One region of the Streptomyces sp. NPDC008125 genome, then DNA from elsewhere that is predicted to be linked to it. Evidence: riboswitches for the same ligand, from Rfam matches in the RefSeq annotation. Region 1 holds a riboswitch; each other region holds the start of a gene.

Region 1 (5,521 bases):
CCCGACGGAGGGGTGGCCGACGACCTCCCCGGTGTCGCCCCCCGCCTGCGCGAGCTGCGCCGGAGCCGTGGCCTCACCCTGGAGGCCGCCGCGCAGCGCGCGGGTCTCTCCCCGGCCCATCTCTCCCGGCTAGAAACGGGAAACCGGCAGCCCTCGCTGCCCGTGCTTCTCGGCCTCGCCAGGATCTACGGTACGACCGTCTCGGAACTTCTCGGCGAGATCCCCCCGGAACGCGACGCGATCGTGCGCGGCGGCCGGTTCGACGGGCCCGAGGCCGACGGCTGGATGTACCGCCGGGCCGGCGGACCCGGCCGCGCCATGCAGGCCCTGCGGGTGCGCGTCCCGTACGGCGCCCAGGGCGACCTGGTGCGGGTCCACCCCGGGGAGGAGTGGCTGTACGTCCTCGAAGGGCGGCTGCGGGTCAGCCTCGGCGAATCCGCGCACGAGCTCGGGCCCGGCGACAGTGCCCACTTCGACTCGCTCACCCCGCACCGGATCGCCGCCGCCGGACCGGAGGGCGCCGAGCTGATCTTCGTACACACCCTGTTGCAGAGCCCCGCAGCCGAGCTGTGCCTCGGCGACGGGACCCGTCGGCGCTGACCGCGCCCGGCACCCCGGTGCCGCGCCCATTCCTCGTCCGCCCGGTCCCGGGCGCACGGCAGAGAGGACCGTCATGTCCGATTCGGAGCACTACGACCCGCTGACCCCCCGGCAGACCGGCTCCCCCCGGGACACCCAGGAGCGGAAGATGCCGCGCGGGATGGTCATCCGGCTCGTCGCCTACCTGGTCGCCGGGCACGTCGTCGCCGCCTTCCTCTACATCCTGTTCGCCGTCGCCGGGGGCAACCAGTAGCGGAGCCCGGACCGCCGAGTCGTCCGCCCCGGTCCGGGGCGGACGGACCCTACGCCTCGTCCAGCAACCGCTCGCGCAGCCGCTCCCGGGTCTCCCCGGAGAGACCCAGCCCGTCCGCGAAGTAGCGCTCCGTCGTGCCCCAGTTCTCCTCGATGGCGGCGAAGGCGGCGTCCAGATAGTCGATGTGCGCCCCGAAGAGCGGGTTGAGCAGGCTCATCACCTCGGTGGAGACCACGGGGTCCGCGCTGTCGCCGCGCCGCAGGCGGTACCGGCGGTGCGCGTCGTTGGACTTGAGGTAGTCCGCCGCGATCGCCTCGCGTTCCACCCCCACCGCGAGCAGGGTCATCGCCATCGTCAGACCCGCCCGGTCCTTGCCCGCCGCGCAGTGCATCAGCGCCGGCACGCTGTCCCTTGCCAGCGCGTGCAGCACCCGGCCGAGTTCCTCCGTGCGGTCGGTGATGATCGAGCGGTACGAGACGAGCATCCGCTCCGTGCCCTTCCCGTCCGCGAGCAGCGAGCGCAGCTGCGCGATGTCCCCCTCGCGCACCAGACGCCAGAAACCGGCCCCGTCGGCGGGGTCGGAGAGCGGAATGCGGACGTTGCGGACGCCCGGCAGCTCCACGTCGAAGCCGTCCAGCTTCTGGTCGGCCGAATTACGGAAGTCGAAGACCGTGTGCAGGCCGAGCCGGCCGAGGAAGACGGCGTCCTCGGCGGTGGCGGCGGCGAGGTGGCCGCTGCGGAAGAGCCTCCCGTGCCGTACCCGCCGCCCATCGGTGGTGGGCAGCCCGCCCACGTCCCTGAAGTTACGGACCCCGCTCAGCTCGGGTTCGGCCGGCGAGAACTGCGGCACCTGCGTCACAGCGGCTCCTCGGTGTTCCTGCGCGCCGGCGCTGCTCGCCGACGTCGGCTCGTCGCGACCCTACGACATCGCCCCGCGGCGCCGACGCGGCGGCGGCTCCCCGAAGACTGAGGAACCGTCAACAGTGATGTGAGCGACATGTCCGTATTATGTTAATTTCACGCAACATCACCCGTTTATGGGGGAGATGGTGGGTGATCTGGTGAGCGGGATCATATCCGTGACCGTGCGTGGCCGGGGAGCCGGAGAACTCTCCGTACGCCGTGCGGAATGCCAAGATCCGTAATCCACGGAGGGTGACCGGAAAAGACGGCCGAAATCGGCGTGCGGATTCCGTTCCGCTTGCGACGGCTTGTTCCGTCCGACCCGGCTCGATTACGTTCACCATCACTCCGGACGGACCGCCTAATCCTGCCGCCGCCCGGAATTCGCACTCACTCACGCGTGGCAGGAGCGGGGGACCCAGGTAAGCCGCCGACCGGAGTTGATCCGGCCGGCTCGGGGTGAAGTCGCGTTCAGCGCGACCGGGCATCTCCAGCCCGAACCCGACAGCTCACCTCGCAGGCGCCGGAGAGGAATTCCCCCATGCCCATCCCGGGTAAGCACCGTCGTAAGAAGTCCGGCCCGATCGCTCGCGGCATCCTCGCCGTCGGAGCGGGCGGCGCCGTCGTCGCCCTGCCGCTCCTCGGAGCCACGGGTGCCCACGCCGCCGAGCAGTCGGCCCCCGCCGCCCAGTCCGCCCAGCAGTCCGCCGAGACCTACAAGGTCGTCCCCGGCGACTACCTGGCGAAGATCGCCGCCCAGCACAAGATCAAGGGCGGCTGGGAGAAGCTCTACCAGGACAACCGCGAGGTCGTCGGCAAAAACCCCGGCCTCATCCTCCCGGGCATGAAGCTGACGCTCGGCGCCCACGCGTCCGGCTCGGCCTCCACCGCGTCCTCCGCCAAGGCCGAGACCGCGAAGACCGGGACGAAGACCGCGGCCACGACCGAGACGAAGGCCGCCCCGGCGGCCAAGGCCGAGTCCGCCGCTACCACCACCAAGGCCGCCGACAGCAACAGCACCGGCTGGACCACCCCGGTCGCCAACGCGACCGTCACCACCCAGTACCACGCCTCCGGCGCCATGTGGTCCAGCGGTTACCACACCGGCTCCGACTTCAGCGCCGCCACCGGCACCGTCGTCCGCGCCGTCGGCCCCGGCACGGTCGTCTCCGCCGGCTACGACGGCGCCTACGGCAACGAGGTCATCATCAAGCACGCCGACGGCATGTACTCCCAGTACGCCCACCAGTCGCAGCTGATGGTCTCGGCCGGCCAGACCGTCACCGGCGGCCAGCAGATCGGCCTCTCGGGTGCCACCGGCAACGTCACCGGCCCGCACCTCCACTTCGAGATCCGCACCACCCCGAGCTACGGCTCGGACGTGGACCCGATCGCCTACCTGCGGTCGCACGGCGTCTCCATCTGAGACCACTCCCGATGACGGTCGTCACGATCCGTCAGGGCTTCGAGGGGCGGTACGCGCAAGCGTGCCGCCCCTCTGCTTATTCCGGCTTTACCAAAACCTGACCGGGTGGTCTATCTCACCCCACGTCAACCCCTTCATACGGTCGCGTAGCTCACATCGAAAGAGGCAAGATATGTGACCGTGGCAGACGATTCGAGAATCCAGAAGACAGACATCATCGGGTCGTACGCGGCGATCGGCGACAGTTTCACCGAAGGAGTCGGAGACCCCGGACCCGACGGGACCTATGTCGGCTGGGCGGACCGTTTCGCGGCTCTTCTGGCGGACCAGCTTCCCGTCCTCGACGAGGCGACGAGCTCCGATTCCCCGCGCGGGGAATTCCGGTACGCCAATCTCGCGGTACGCGGACGACTCCTCGACCAGATCGTCGAGGAGCAGGTCCCCCGCGCCAAGGAGCTCGCACCGGACCTGGTGAGCTTCTGCGCCGGGGGCAACGACATCATCAGGCCCGGCACCGACCCTGACGACTTGGCGGAGCGCTTCGAACGCGCGGTCGCCGACCTCACCAACGCCGTCGGCACCGTCATGGTCACCACCGGATTCGACACCCGCGGCGTGCCGGTCCTGCGCCACATGCGCGGCAAGATCGCCACCTACAACGTCCACCTGCGGGCCATCGCGGACCGCTACCACTGCCCGGTGCTCGACCTCTGGTCCCTCCGTTCGATCCAGGACCGCCGCGCCTGGGACGGCGACCGGCTCCACCTGTCCTCCGACGGGCACACCCGGGTCGCACTGCGCGCCGCGCAGGTCCTCGGCCTGGAGACCTCGGCCGACCCCGACCAGCCGTGGCCCCCGCAGATCCAGCGGAACACCTTCGAGGTGCGGCGCGACGACATCCACTGGGCACGCGAGTACCTCGTGCCGTGGATCGGCCGCCGGCTGCGCGGCGAGTCCTCCGGCGACGAGGTCGCCGCGAAGCGCCCGGACCTGCTGCCGCTCTGAGCCGCACACATGCCCGCCGCGACGCGCCGGGCGCTACACCAGGGGAAGCCGGAGACGTGACGGGCCCGCTGCGGCGGGCCCGGCCGGCGTCGCCGGAATCCGCTCCAGGACACCCCCGGCGAACACGTCGTACAACGGCAGCGACTCCAGGTGCACGTACCCGATGTGGCAGTCGCAGACCGCCAGCGGGCAAACCCGCGGGCCGAGCGCCCGGCGGTAGCTCCCGTCGTAGAGACTGCCCAGCTCCTCCTTGACGAAATGGCACCGGCGCACGGTGCCGTCCCCGTCCACCGAGATCACCGACTCCCCGGTCCGGCACGGCAGCCCCGCCGAGCGGTGCGGATGCCGGCTGTACGGGAACAGGGGGTCGAGAGCCGTCCAGCGCTCCGCCTCCGCGTCCGTGTACGTACGCCCCTCGGCGGCGTTCACCCACAGGTACACCCGCTCCGGCAGGTCCGCCCGCAGCCTCCGCGCCTCGGAAAGGTGCTCCTCGAAACCGACGACGCCCACGCTGTACCGCACCCCCGCCGCGGTCAGCTCCCGGCACGAGCCGAGGAACCGGTCGTACGGGGTCTGGCCGGGGTGGTACGTGCACCAGAGCGCCAGCCGCTCCGGGTCCGCCCCGGACAGCCAGCCCGTCCTGCCGCTGAGGTTCGTCTGGATCGCGACCCGAGCCACCTGCGGCAGGTGGGACAGCTCGACCAGCGCCCGCCGGTACCAGGACCGCACCAGCCCCTCGCCCCACGGGGTGAAGAGCACCGAGAGACGGTCCCCGGTCTGCGCGGCGACCCACGCCGTGAAGCGTTCGAGCGCTTCCCGGTCCGCCGTGAGCTGTTCCCGGGTGTCCCGCCTCTTGGCGAACGGGCAGTACGGGCAGTCGTAGTCGCAGGAAGCGAGCGGGCCGCGGTAGAGGATCGTCAGGTCCACGCGCCGCTCACCTCGCCTCGTACGCGGCCATCGCGGCGCGCACGGCGGGGGAGAAGAGTGCGGGGCCGAGCGCGTCGGAGTGGGCGAGTCCTTCCGGGGACAGCCGCAGGAGGTCATGGCTGCCGTTGCCGCCGTCCAGCCAGCCGAGCTCCGCGAAGCGGGCCAGCTCCACGGGGAAGTCGTCCACGGGGTCGTTGCCGAACCGCTCCCGGTACTCGGCGCGCGGCAGTCCGGCGGCCTGGAGCAGCGACTGCAGGAGATGGCGGCGGCGGGGCTCGTCGCCGTCGACGCGGCGGCCGTGTTCCGCCCGGGTGAAGTCCTCGGTGGTGGTGAAGCGGTCGACGATGTCGCGGATCTGCCCCATGTTGACGGCGTAGTCGAAGGAGTAGTGCAGCGAAGAGGTGTAC
Region 2 (5,521 bases), on a different contig from region 1:
GCACTCCCATGGGCTCCGCGAACGGCAGACACCGCCGCCCTCGCCAGGCACCCGCCATCGTCGTCGCAGCCGGCGTGACAGGCTCCGCCCTGGCGATTCCGCTCCTCGCCGCGGCCGGCGCCAACGCCGCGGATGCGACCACCTGGGACAAGGTCGCCGAATGCGAGAGCGGCGGCACCTGGAGCGCCGACTTCGGCAACGGCTACTACGGCGGGCTGCAGTTCTCCCAGGAGACCTGGGCGGCCTACGGCGGTACGGACTACGCGCAGCGCGCGGACCTCGCCAGCCGCACGCAGCAGATAGCCGTGGCCGAGAAGGTGCTGGACGCCAAGGGCCCGCAGGCGTGGCCCGGGTGCGCGGTGATCTCCGGTCTCGCCCCCGCGGGCTCGCTCATCGGTGTGGACCAGGGCTCCGTCTCCGCCGCGGACGCGGGGGCCTCCGCCGGCACGATCCCGGACGCGGGCGGCGCACCCGCCTCGGCCGGCACCGCGGAGTCGACGGACACCTCGGGCTCGACCGGCACCTCCGGCGCGACGGACTCGAAGGAGTCGACGGGTTCGACCGGTTCGACCCGGAGCAGTGCCACGCCGAGCCCCGGGGCCTCCGCCACCCGCTCGCCCTCCGGCTCGGCCACCCCGGGCCGCACCACGCCCGGCACGAGCGGGGCGAAGGGCGGCGCGTCGGCCGGTACGACGGACGCGGCGACCGACGATTCGGCGACGAGCGGCAAGCACCGCGGCACGCCCGACCCGGACGAGGCCGCCGCCGACGCCTCGCGCGACACCGGCCGGCACGCCTCGCGCGGCGACAGCGACGCGCGCGACGACGAGGCGCTCGCGACGGACGGGACGTACACGGTCCGGTCCGGCGACAACCTCTGGGCGATCGCCGACGCGCAGCACCTGACGGACGGCTGGACCGAGCTCTACCAGGCCAACGAGGACGTGATCGGCTCGAACCCCGACCTGATCCTGCCCGGCCAGGAGCTCGACCTGTCCGCGCAGGCGGCCACCGGAACGACGCCGACCGCTTCCACGGCGACCGGGGCCGCTTCCGACACGCCGGAGACCGTTCCCGACACGGCGGAGACCGCCCCCGCCAACTGATCAAACTCGGGAAAAACGCCCGAAAAGAGGGGCAGTTAAGGGGCCTATGTCCGCTTTTGCGAAAGTGAGACATGGGTCTCTTCGCTGTTTCGGCGTGTCGCGGTCACGAGGGTTCGCGGATGTCCGCTTTGACCTGCGGAAACGGTTATTCAGGCCTGGCCAGTAAGGTCTGATTGTCTGATATGTCCATCATTGAATGTGGGGGTTCCCTCTGTTTACGGTCAGAGCCGCTCGCACCGCGGGCCCCGTCGACCGTCACGCCGAATCCTGCCGTCGGTCGAAGGGAACAGACGCGAAAGCGCCGTAGGCAGGAGCGGGGGACCCAGGTAAGCCGCCGGAATCGGACGGCCCGTCGGAAACGACGGGCGGGCCGGGACCAGCTAGGGGTGAAGCCACACGCAAGGACGTGTGGCCGGGCAACTCATTGGCCCGAACCCGACAGCTCACCTCGTAGGCGTCGGTGAGGAGATCTTCCATGCTGCTGTCCAGCAAGGGTAAGCACCGCCGCTCGTCCAAGGCCGTCCGTGTGGCCACGCTCGCCGGCGTCGCCGGTGCCGCCATCGCCCTCCCGCTGATGGGCGCCACCAACGCCTCCGCCGCCTCCGTCGCCACCTGGGACGCCGTCGCCCAGTGCGAGTCCGGTGGCAACTGGTCCATCAACACCGGCAACGGCTACTACGGTGGCCTCCAGTTCTCGCAGTCCAGCTGGGCCGCCGCCGGCGGTACGAAGTACGCTCCCCGCGCCGACCTGGCCACCAAGGAGCAGCAGATCGCCACCGCCGAGGTGCTCCTCGACCTCCAGGGCCCGGGCGCCTGGTCCTGCGCCGGCGCCGGCAACCTCACCAACGACGGTGTGGACCCGGGCGTCGGCACGGGCTCCTCCTCCGCGAGCACCGACTCCTCCGCGAGCACCGACACTTCCGCGAGCGCCGGCTCCACCGCGACCGACGAGAGCGCCTCCACGGCGACGCCGGACCGCTCCTCCGACTCGCAGACCGCCTCCCGCGGCGAGGAGCGCCCCGCCGCCGAGAAGTCCGAGACCGTCACCACGCCCACCGGTGGCAAGGTCGAGAAGGGCGACGGCGAGTACAAGGTCGTCACCGGTGACACCCTCAGCACCATCGCCCAGAAGCAGGGTGTCAAGGGCGGCTGGCAGAAGCTGTTCAAGCTGAACCACGACATCGTCGACGACGCCGACCTCATCTTCCCGGGGCAGCAGCTCCACCTGAAGTAATCACGAACCTCTCCTCCCCGGAACGAGGGTGTCCGGCGGCACCCCTTTCCCACTCCCTGGCCCGGCGCGCACTCCCCCCGCACGCCGGGCCAGGGCCTTTTCCCGAACGGCCCGGCCGTGGGCCGTGTCCGGGGGAGGGGAAGGAGAAGCGTTCTTTCCCGGGCGTACGGCAGACCGCCGGACGCCGTATCGCCACACGTTATGTTCCGTACGGAAACAATGTGTAGGCTCGCCGTGTCACTGGACGGACGGTCGGCTGGCCGATGTCCTGTGTCCGGTTAGGCTCTAGTCGCAAGGCTCAAGAGCCCCGCACAGTCAGCGTCACATCCCAGAAGGAGATGCTCGTGCCGTCCATCGACGTCGTCGTAGCCCGGGAAATCCTCGACTCGAGGGGTAACCCCACGGTCGAGGTCGAAGTTGGTCTCGACGACGGCAGCACGGGCCGTGCTGCCGTTCCGTCCGGCGCGTCCACCGGCGCGTTCGAGGCCGTCGAGCTTCGCGACGGTGACCCCAAGCGTTACCTGGGCAAGGGTGTCGAGAAGGCCGTCCTCGCCGTCATCGAGCAGATCGGCCCGGAGCTCGTCGGCTACGACGCCACCGAGCAGCGCCTGATCGACCAGGCGATGTGCGACCTGGACGCCACGGAGAACAAGGGCTCGCTCGGCGCCAACGCCATCCTCGGCGTCTCGCTGGCCGTCGCGCACGCCGCCTCCGAGGCTGCCGACCTCCCGCTCTTCCGCTACCTCGGCGGCCCGAACGCGCACCTGCTGCCCGTTCCGATGATGAACATCCTGAACGGTGGGTCGCACGCCGACTCCAACGTCGACATCCAGGAGTTCATGATCGCCCCGATCGGCGCGGAGTCCTTCTCCGAGGCCCTTCGCTGGGGTGCCGAGACGTACCACACGCTGAAGAAGGTCCTGAAGACCAAGGGCCTCTCCACCGGTCTCGGCGACGAGGGCGGCTTCGCCCCGAACCTCGAGTCCAACCGCGCCGCCCTCGACCTCATCGTCGAGGCCATCAAGGAGGCCGGCTTCGTCCCCGGCCGCGACATCGCGCTCGCGCTCGACGTCGCCGCGTCCGAGTTCTACAAGGACGGCACGTACGAGTTCGAGGGCAAGTCCCGCTCGGCCGCCGAGATGACCGAGTACTACGAGGAGCTCGTCTCCGCGTACCCGCTGGTCTCCATCGAGGACCCGCTGTACGAGGACGACTGGGCCGGCTGGAAGGTCATCACCGACAAGCTCGGCACCAAGGTGCAGATCGTCGGCGACGACCTCTTCGTGACCAACCCCGAGCGCCTCGCCCGCGGCATCGAGGAGGGCTCGGCCAACGCCCTGCTCGTCAAGGTCAACCAGATCGGTTCGCTGACCGAGACCCTGGACGCCGTCGAGCTCGCCCAGCGCAACGGCTTCAAGTGCATGATGTCCCACCGTTCCGGTGAGACCGAGGACGTCACCATCGCCGACCTCGCCGTCGCCGTGAACTGCGGTCAGATCAAGACCGGCGCCCCGGCCCGCTCGGACCGCGTCGCCAAGTACAACCAGCTGCTGCGCATCGAGGAGATCCTCGACGACGCCGCGGTGTACGCCGGCCGCTCGGCGTTCCCCCGCTTCAAGGGCTGATCCACTGCCCGTGAGGGCACCAGCCTCCGTCCGTCCCCGCACTCGGTCCCGTACCGTGTGCGGGGACGGACGTGCGTGACGGGGAGGCATGAACATGGCCGTGAAGGACCGCGACCGGTTCTCCACCGCGACCAGGCTGCGGCTGCTCGGTGAGCAGACGGCGGCCCGCGTCTACCGCTCCCAGAACCGCCGCCAGGCCCACCGCTCCCGGCTCACCGGCCGCGCCGCGTTCCTGGCGCTCATCGTCTGCACCCTGATCGTGGCGCTGGCGTACCCGATGCGGCAGTACGTCTCCCAGCGCGAGGAGATCGCCGACCAGGAGCGGACGCTCCAGGACGCCGGGAAGCGCGCCGAGGAGCTGCGGGACGAGAAGGCCCGCCTCCAGGACGACGCGTACATCCGCCGCCTCGCCCGCGAACACCTCCACTACGTACTCCCCGGCGAGACCGGCTACACCGTCGTCGATCCCGACGCGACGGGCGACGACCGGGGCGAACCCGGCGCCGACGGCCGGCCCTGGCACTCCAACATCTGGGACGGCGTGGACAGCGCGGACGGCTCCGGAAGCGACTCCGACGATTCCTCCGACAGCTCCGCCCACGGCGGCTGAGCCACGCCCCGCCCGGCCGGACACACCGGTCCGCCAGGCACACTGGTCCGAGCAAGAACCGCGCCTTCCGGCGTACCCCGCGGCGCACCGCATCCCACGGCAGCACCTCCGAGCAGAACCAAGGCAGGCATGGACACGCCCCCTCCGCAGACCGAATCCACTCCGCCCACCGACGCGGACATCGCCGCGTTCGAGCAGCAGCTCGGACGGCCGCCGCGCGGGCTGCGCGCCATCGCGCACCGCTGCCCCTGCGGCAACCCGGACGTGGTGGAGACCCAGCCCCGTCTGGAGGACGGCACGCCGTTCCCGACGACGTACTACCTGACGTGCCCGCGTGCCGCCTCCGCGATCGGCACGCTGGAGGCGAACGGCGTCATGAAGGAGATGACCGAGCGTCTGGGCACCGACCCGGAGCTCGCCGCCGCCTACCGCGCCGCGCACGAGGACTACATCGCCCGCCGTGACGCCATCGAGGTCCTGGAGGGATTCCCCAGTGCCGGCGGCATGCCGGACCGGGTGAAGTGCCTGCACGTCCTCGTCGGCCACTCGCTCGCCGCGGGCCCCGGCGTGAACCCGCTCGGCGACGAAGCCATCGCCATGCTCCCCGAGTGGTGGGCCAAGGGCCCCTGCGTGACGCCGTGCACGCCCGAGAAGCCGGCCGAGGAGTCCGCGTGACCACCACCCGCGTCGCGGCCGTCGACTGCGGCACCAACTCCATCCGGCTGCTCGTCGCCGACATCGACCCGGCCACCGGTGGCTTCACCGAGCTGGACCGCCGGATGCGGATCGTCCGCCTCGGCCAGGACGTCGACCGCACCGGCCGCCTCGCCCCCGAGGCCCTGGAGCGTACGTTCGCCGCCTGCCGCGAGTACGCCGGGGCCATCGAGGAGCTGGGCGCCGAGAAGATCCGCTTCGTCGCCACCTCCGCCTCCCGCGACGCCGAGAA
Region 3 (5,521 bases), on a different contig from region 1:
GGCCGGCCGGACCACGGCCTGCACGACCGCTCGCGGGACCGGCCCTCCGGTCGTCCGTCCGACCGCCCCTGCGGCCGCTCGTCCGGTCGGGTCCGGTTACCCGTCCGGCCACGGTCCGACGGACCGTCCGGGGCACCGGCCGGCAGCCGTAGGGGCATCGTTCGACCGGCTGTTCGGCCACCGTTCCGGCCGGCCACCGGGCCGGCGTCCGAGGTTGGCGCTCCGGGCCGTACGGGCATCGCCGCGGCCCGGCACGGGTCGCGGCGGATTCGGTGCCGGGGCAGGCTGGGAAGCCCACCGGGCGGCTCCGCCGCCGGGAGGGTACGCAGGCCCATGCCCCCATGACACAATGGTCTAGACAAATCAATTACCGGTCAGGACATCGCAGATCCACGAAGGGCAGAACCATGGTTGAGCGCCGCGTCAACGTCGGATGGGCCGAAGGCCTGCACGCCCGCCCCGCTTCCATCTTCGTCCGCGCCGCCACGGCCTCCGGGGTCCCGGTGACGATCGCCAAGGCCGACGGCAGCCCGGTCAACGCCGCGTCGATGCTCGCGGTTCTCGGACTGGGCGCGGAGGGCGGCGAGGAGATCGTGCTCGCCTCCGGGGCGGAGGGCGCGGACGCCGCACTGGACCGACTGGCCAAGCTGGTCGCCGAGGGCCTCGACGAACTCCCGGAAACGGTCTGATCCCCCTTCCGCCGGACCCCGTGACGGAATTCCTCGCTCGACCGGGCCGCACCGTTCCTACGGACGGAGCGGCTCAGTCATTTCTCGGGCAGCCGTGCGGACGAGAATTCCGACAGCGCGAGAAAGCGCCTGCAATTCTCTCTGCTATTTGTATACGGCGTGATTGTTAATGACGGGCACCCGAGGTGTTTACAGGATGTTGCAAAGTGCTCACCCGGGTCTGTTTCACCGCTCGGACCGGGCGGCGCGGCCGGTGCGCGGCCAGTGAACGCTCCGCGTGCTGCACGGCCAGCCCCCTGGCGCGCTCCGCGTCGCCCCGGGCCACCGCGTCCACGAGAGCGCCGTGTTCGGCCCACGACTCGACGGGACGGACCGGCTGCTCGACGGCGTACATCCAGGCGATCTTGTGCCGGAGCTGGGTCAGCAACGCGATGAGGCCGGGGCTGCCGGAGGCCTGGGCGAGTGTCTCGTGGAACCAGCCACCGAGGGAGCGCAGGTCCTCCCCCTCGCCCCGGCGGGCCCTCTCCTGCCCCAGTTTGACCAGTCCGCGCAGGACCTTGAGATGCGCCTCGGTGCGCCGCTGCGCGGCCCGGGCCGCGCCCAGCGGCTCCAGCAGGAGCTTCACCTCCAGGAGGTCGGCCGCCTCCTGCTCCGTCGGCTCGGCGACGCAGGCGCCGGCGTGTCTGCGGGTGACCACGAACCCCTCCGACTCCAGGGTCCGCAGCGCTTCGCGCACCGGCACGCGGGAGACGCCGTACCGTCTCGCCAGGAGCTCCTCGGTCAGGCGGCTGCCGCGTTCGTAGACGCCCGAGACGATGTCGTCACGGATTGCCGTGCATACCGAGTGCGCGGGAATGCGCATGTCCGAACCTCCGCCTTAATCCCCGCGAAACGCGGCCGATCGAAGCCTGCACCGTGACTCTATTGCAATCTGAGTGAATTTCCGATGGCGTACCGGAATTCGCACATATCTTTTGCCTGCGGAGCCGGCGGCCGGAGGGGTTTCGGGCGATATGCCGAAGCCCCGGCACGGGCCGGGACTTCGGGACGATCAGGAGCGTCCGACGGCGGTCGGACGGCGGAACCGCGGGACCGGACGCGTGGGGCGGCCGGGGGTCAGACGGTGAGGCCGTGGGCCCGCAGATACGCCACGGGATCCATGTCGGTGCCGTACTCCGGGCCGGTGCGCGCCTCGAAGTGCAGGTGGGGGCCGGTCGCGTTGCCGGTGGCGCCGGAGAGGCCGATCCGCGCCCCGGAGGAGACGCGCTGGCCGACGAGGACACCGAGGGAGGAGAGGTGGCCGTACTGGGTGTACGTGCCGTCCGTCATCCGCAGCACGATGTTGTTGCCGTACGCGCCGCCCCAGCCGGCCTCGACGACCGTCCCCGCGCCCACGGCGAGTACCGGGGTGCCGGTGGCGGCGTGGAAGTCGACGCCCGAGTGGCTGCCGGAGGACCAGAGCGAGCCGCTCGACTCGTAGCCGGTGCTGATGTACGAGCCCGCGATGGGCAGGTGGAAGGAGTTCAGGCGGGCGCGCTCGGCGGCGCGGGCGGCGCGGGCCTTCTCCTCGCGGGCCTCCCTGGCCCGTGCGGCGGCTTCCGCCTTCGCCTTCGCTTCGGCCTTCGCCCTGGCCTGGGCCCCACGCTGCTGGGCCGCCGCCTGGTCGGCTATCCGGTCCGCGATGGAGTCGCCGAGCGACACGGCCTCGATCAGGCCTGTCCTGCCGGGCGACGGGACGGTGGAGTCGGCGGCGAGGGCCGGGGAGGCGATCGAGCCGACGACGCCGGTGGCGGCGAGGGCAGCGACGCCGGCGAACCTGGCGGTGGAGCGCGTCAGACGGCCCGGGGCACGATGCGTCCCGGTGGCACGGGTGAACGCCATGGAGGAGCGGGTCCTTTCCTTCCTTCTCGCCTACCGGGTTAGCTGACGGGTTCGGAGCAGGAAGGTCTCCTACGGGCGTTCGCACCTCTCACGAGACGCGGGTGCCCGATTCACCCCAGGGACTTCGTGGGTCCCCGGCTCCCCAGGCTCGCGCCTGACGGGGACTCGGCGATGACTGTCCGGCACCGCGAGTGCGGTACACAGTCGGCGGACAGCCGGATCGACGCTAGGCCGCGGCGCTTTCGATCACCAAACGGACAGGGGGTTTTGTAGCGCATCCCACAGGGCAGACAGCCACTCTTCCTCGCAAAGTGGACAAACACCACGACCCCGGCGGGATCTCTCCCACCGGGGTCGTGGCCGGGGCGCGCCCGGTCGTTCGGTTGGCGGCGGGTCAGCCGCTGACGACCGTCACCTCGCCGATGCCCAGCGCACGGACCGGATCGGCGATCTGCGCCGCATCGCCCACCAGAATCGTCACCAGCCGGTCCACCGGGAAGGCGTTGACCACCGCGGCGGTCGCTTCGACCGTGCCGGTCTCGGCGAGCCGCGCGTACAGGTGGGCCTGGAAGTCGTCGGGCAGCTGCTGCTCGACCTGGTCGGCGAGGGTCGCCGCGACGGAGGCGGCCGTCTCGAACTTGAGCGGGGCCACACCCACCAGGTTCTGCACGGCGGTCTCGCGCTCGGCGTCCGTCAGCCCGTCCGCCGCGAGGGTCCGCAGGACCTTCCAGAGGTCGTCGAGCGCGGGGCCCGTGGACTCGGTGTCCACCGAGCCGCTGATGGCCAGCATCGCCGCACCGGCGGGGCCGGAGTCCTGACCGCCGGCCGTGGAGCGGAGCACCTGGGCGAAGGCGCGCACGCCGTAGGTGTATCCCTTCTCCTCGCGCAGCACCCGGTCGAGCCGCGAGGTGAGCGTGCCGCCGAGGCAGTACGTCCCGAGGACCTGGGCGGGCCAGACGCTGTCGTGCCGGTCCGCGCCGATACGGCCGATGAGCAGCTGCGTCTGCACGGCTCCCGGACGGTTCACGATGACCACGCGGCCGGTGTCGTCCGCGGTGATCGGCGCCACCGGGCGGGGGCTGCCGGCGTCGCCCGACCAGTCGCCGAGGGTGTCGGCGAGCAGGGCGTCCAGGTCGATGCCGGTGAGGTCGCCGACGACGACCGCGACCGCGGTGGCGGGGCGGACGTGGGCGTCGTAGAAGGCGCGCACGGCGGCGGCGTCGATCCGCCGCACGGTGTCCTCGGTCCCCAGACGCGGGCGCGACATCCGGGCGGTGGCCGGGAACAGCTCCTTGGAGAGCTGCTTGGCGGCACGGCGCGCGGGGTTGGCCTGCTCGTGCGGGATCTCGTCGAGGCGGTTGCCCACCAGGCGCTCGATCTCGCTGTCGGCGAAGGCGGGAGCCCGCAGCGCCTCGGCGACCAGGCCGAGCGCCTTGGCCAGCCGGGAGGCGGGAACCTCCAGCGAGACCCGGACGCCCGGATGGTCTGCGTGCGCGTCGAGCGTGGCGCCGCAGCGCTCCAGCTCGGCGGCGAACTCCTCCGCGCTGTGCTTGTCGGTCCCCTCGGAGAGGGCGCGCGCCATGATGGTGGCGACGCCGTCCAGGCCCTCGGGTTCGGCGTCGAGCGGCGCTTCGAGGTGGATCTCGACCGCGACGACCTGCTGGCCGGGGCGGTGGCTGCGGAGCACGGTCAGCCCGTTGGGCAGGGTGCCGCGCTCGGGGGCCGGGAAGGCCCAGGGGCGGGCGGTGCCCGGGGTGGGCTGCGGGTGGAAGTCCATGGCTACTCCAGTCACGGCGGCGTCGCTCACTTGGCGGCCTCCTCGTGGGCGTCGGCGTCCGCGCCGTCCTCGGCACCGGTCTCGTCGGCCGGTTCGACCGGCTCGTAGACCAGCACGGCACGGTTGTCGGGACGCAGCGTGGCCGCGGCGACCTCCCGCACCTCGTCCGCGGTGATGTCGAGGACACGCCCCACGGCCGTCAGCGCGAGCTGGGGGTCACCGAACAGCACGGCGAAGCGGCACAGTTCGTCGGCGCGGCCGGCGACCGTGCCGAGACGGTCCAGCCACTCGCGCTCCAACTGGGCCTGCGCGCGCTCCATCTCCTCCGGCGTGGGCCCCTCCGCGGCGAACCGCGCCAGCTCCTCGTCGACCGCGGTCTCGATGCTCTCGACCTCCACACCGCCGGACGTCTTGACGTCCAGCCAGCCCAGCGAAGGCGCTCCGGCCAGCCGCAGCAGCCCGAACCCGGCGGCCACCGCCGAACGGTCGCGGCGTACCAGGCGGTTGTGCAGCCGGGAGGACTCCCCGCCACCGAGAACGGTCAGGGCCAGGTCGGCGGCGTCCGCCTCGCGGGTGCCGTCGTGCGGCAGCCGGTAGGCGGCCATCAGCGCGCGGGCCGGGACCTCCTCGTGGACCACTTCGCGCAGCTGCCCGCCGATGGTGCCGGGCAGGGTGCCGTCGCGCGGGGGCTTCTTGCCGTCGTGGGACGGGATGGAGCCGAAGTACTTCTCGATCCAGGCGAGGGTCTCCTCGGGGTCGATGTCACCGACGACCGAGAGCACCGCGTTGTTGGGCGCGTAGTACGTACGGAAGAACGTCTGCGCGTCCTCCAGCGTCGCCGCGTCCAGGTCGGCCATGGAACCGATCGGCGTGTGGTGGTACGGGTGGCCCTCCGGGTAGGCGAGCGCGGTGAGCCGCTCGAACGCGGTGCCGTACGGGACGTTGTCGTACCGCTGGCGGCGTTCGTTCTTGACGACGTCCCGCTGGTTCTCCATGGACTCTTCGTCGAGCGCGGCGAGCAGCGATCCCATCCGGTCGGCCTCCAGCCAGAGGGCGAGCTCCAGCTGGTGGGTCGGCATGGTCTCGAAGTAGTTGGTGCGCTCGAAGCTGGTCGTGCCGTTGAGCGAACCCCCGGCGCCCTGGACGAGCTCGAAGTGACCGTTCCCCTTGACCT

What was found. Region 1 has a riboswitch for cyclic di-AMP ahead of ACFZAX_RS14170 (peptidoglycan DD-metalloendopeptidase family protein). Riboswitches for the same ligand answer to the same signal wherever they lie in the genome.
Region 2: it holds a riboswitch for cyclic di-AMP, as region 1 does, so the genes downstream of both, ACFZAX_RS08770 (transglycosylase family protein) here and ACFZAX_RS14170 (peptidoglycan DD-metalloendopeptidase family protein) in region 1, are expected to answer to the same signal.
Region 3: it holds a riboswitch for cyclic di-AMP, as region 1 does, so the genes downstream of both, ACFZAX_RS02165 (peptidoglycan DD-metalloendopeptidase family protein) here and ACFZAX_RS14170 (peptidoglycan DD-metalloendopeptidase family protein) in region 1, are expected to answer to the same signal.

Annotation. Positions count from the first base shown of each region.
Region 1 covers NZ_JBIBHR010000007.1:109,498-115,018, reverse strand. Annotated here, with positions in the region: gene ACFZAX_RS14185 (cupin domain-containing protein) at 1-600, shown strand, start outside; gene ACFZAX_RS14180 (DUF6126 family protein) at 674-853, shown strand; gene ACFZAX_RS14175 (tyrosine-protein phosphatase) at 903-1,712, opposite strand; cyclic di-AMP (ydaO/yuaA leader) riboswitch at 2,138-2,292, shown strand; gene ACFZAX_RS14170 (peptidoglycan DD-metalloendopeptidase family protein) at 2,298-3,182, shown strand; gene ACFZAX_RS14165 (GDSL-type esterase/lipase family protein) at 3,363-4,187, shown strand; gene ACFZAX_RS14160 (STM4011 family radical SAM protein) at 4,221-5,114, opposite strand; gene ACFZAX_RS14155 (STM4012 family radical SAM protein) at 5,122-5,521, opposite strand, start outside.
Region 2 covers NZ_JBIBHR010000004.1:214,468-219,988, forward strand. Annotated here, with positions in the region: gene ACFZAX_RS08765 (transglycosylase family protein) at 9-1,106, shown strand; cyclic di-AMP (ydaO/yuaA leader) riboswitch at 1,396-1,578, shown strand; gene ACFZAX_RS08770 (transglycosylase family protein) at 1,582-2,340, shown strand; gene eno (phosphopyruvate hydratase) at 2,679-3,965, shown strand; gene ACFZAX_RS08780 (septum formation initiator family protein) at 4,060-4,575, shown strand; gene ACFZAX_RS08785 (DUF501 domain-containing protein) at 4,705-5,250, shown strand; gene ACFZAX_RS08790 (exopolyphosphatase) at 5,247-5,521, shown strand, end outside.
Region 3 covers NZ_JBIBHR010000001.1:520,148-525,668, forward strand. Annotated here, with positions in the region: gene ACFZAX_RS02155 (HPr family phosphocarrier protein) at 408-689, shown strand; gene ACFZAX_RS02160 (FCD domain-containing protein) at 856-1,551, opposite strand; gene ACFZAX_RS02165 (peptidoglycan DD-metalloendopeptidase family protein) at 1,806-2,570, opposite strand; cyclic di-AMP (ydaO/yuaA leader) riboswitch at 2,583-2,751, opposite strand; gene ACFZAX_RS02170 (insulinase family protein) at 2,965-4,347, opposite strand; gene ACFZAX_RS02175 (insulinase family protein) at 4,374-5,521, opposite strand, start outside.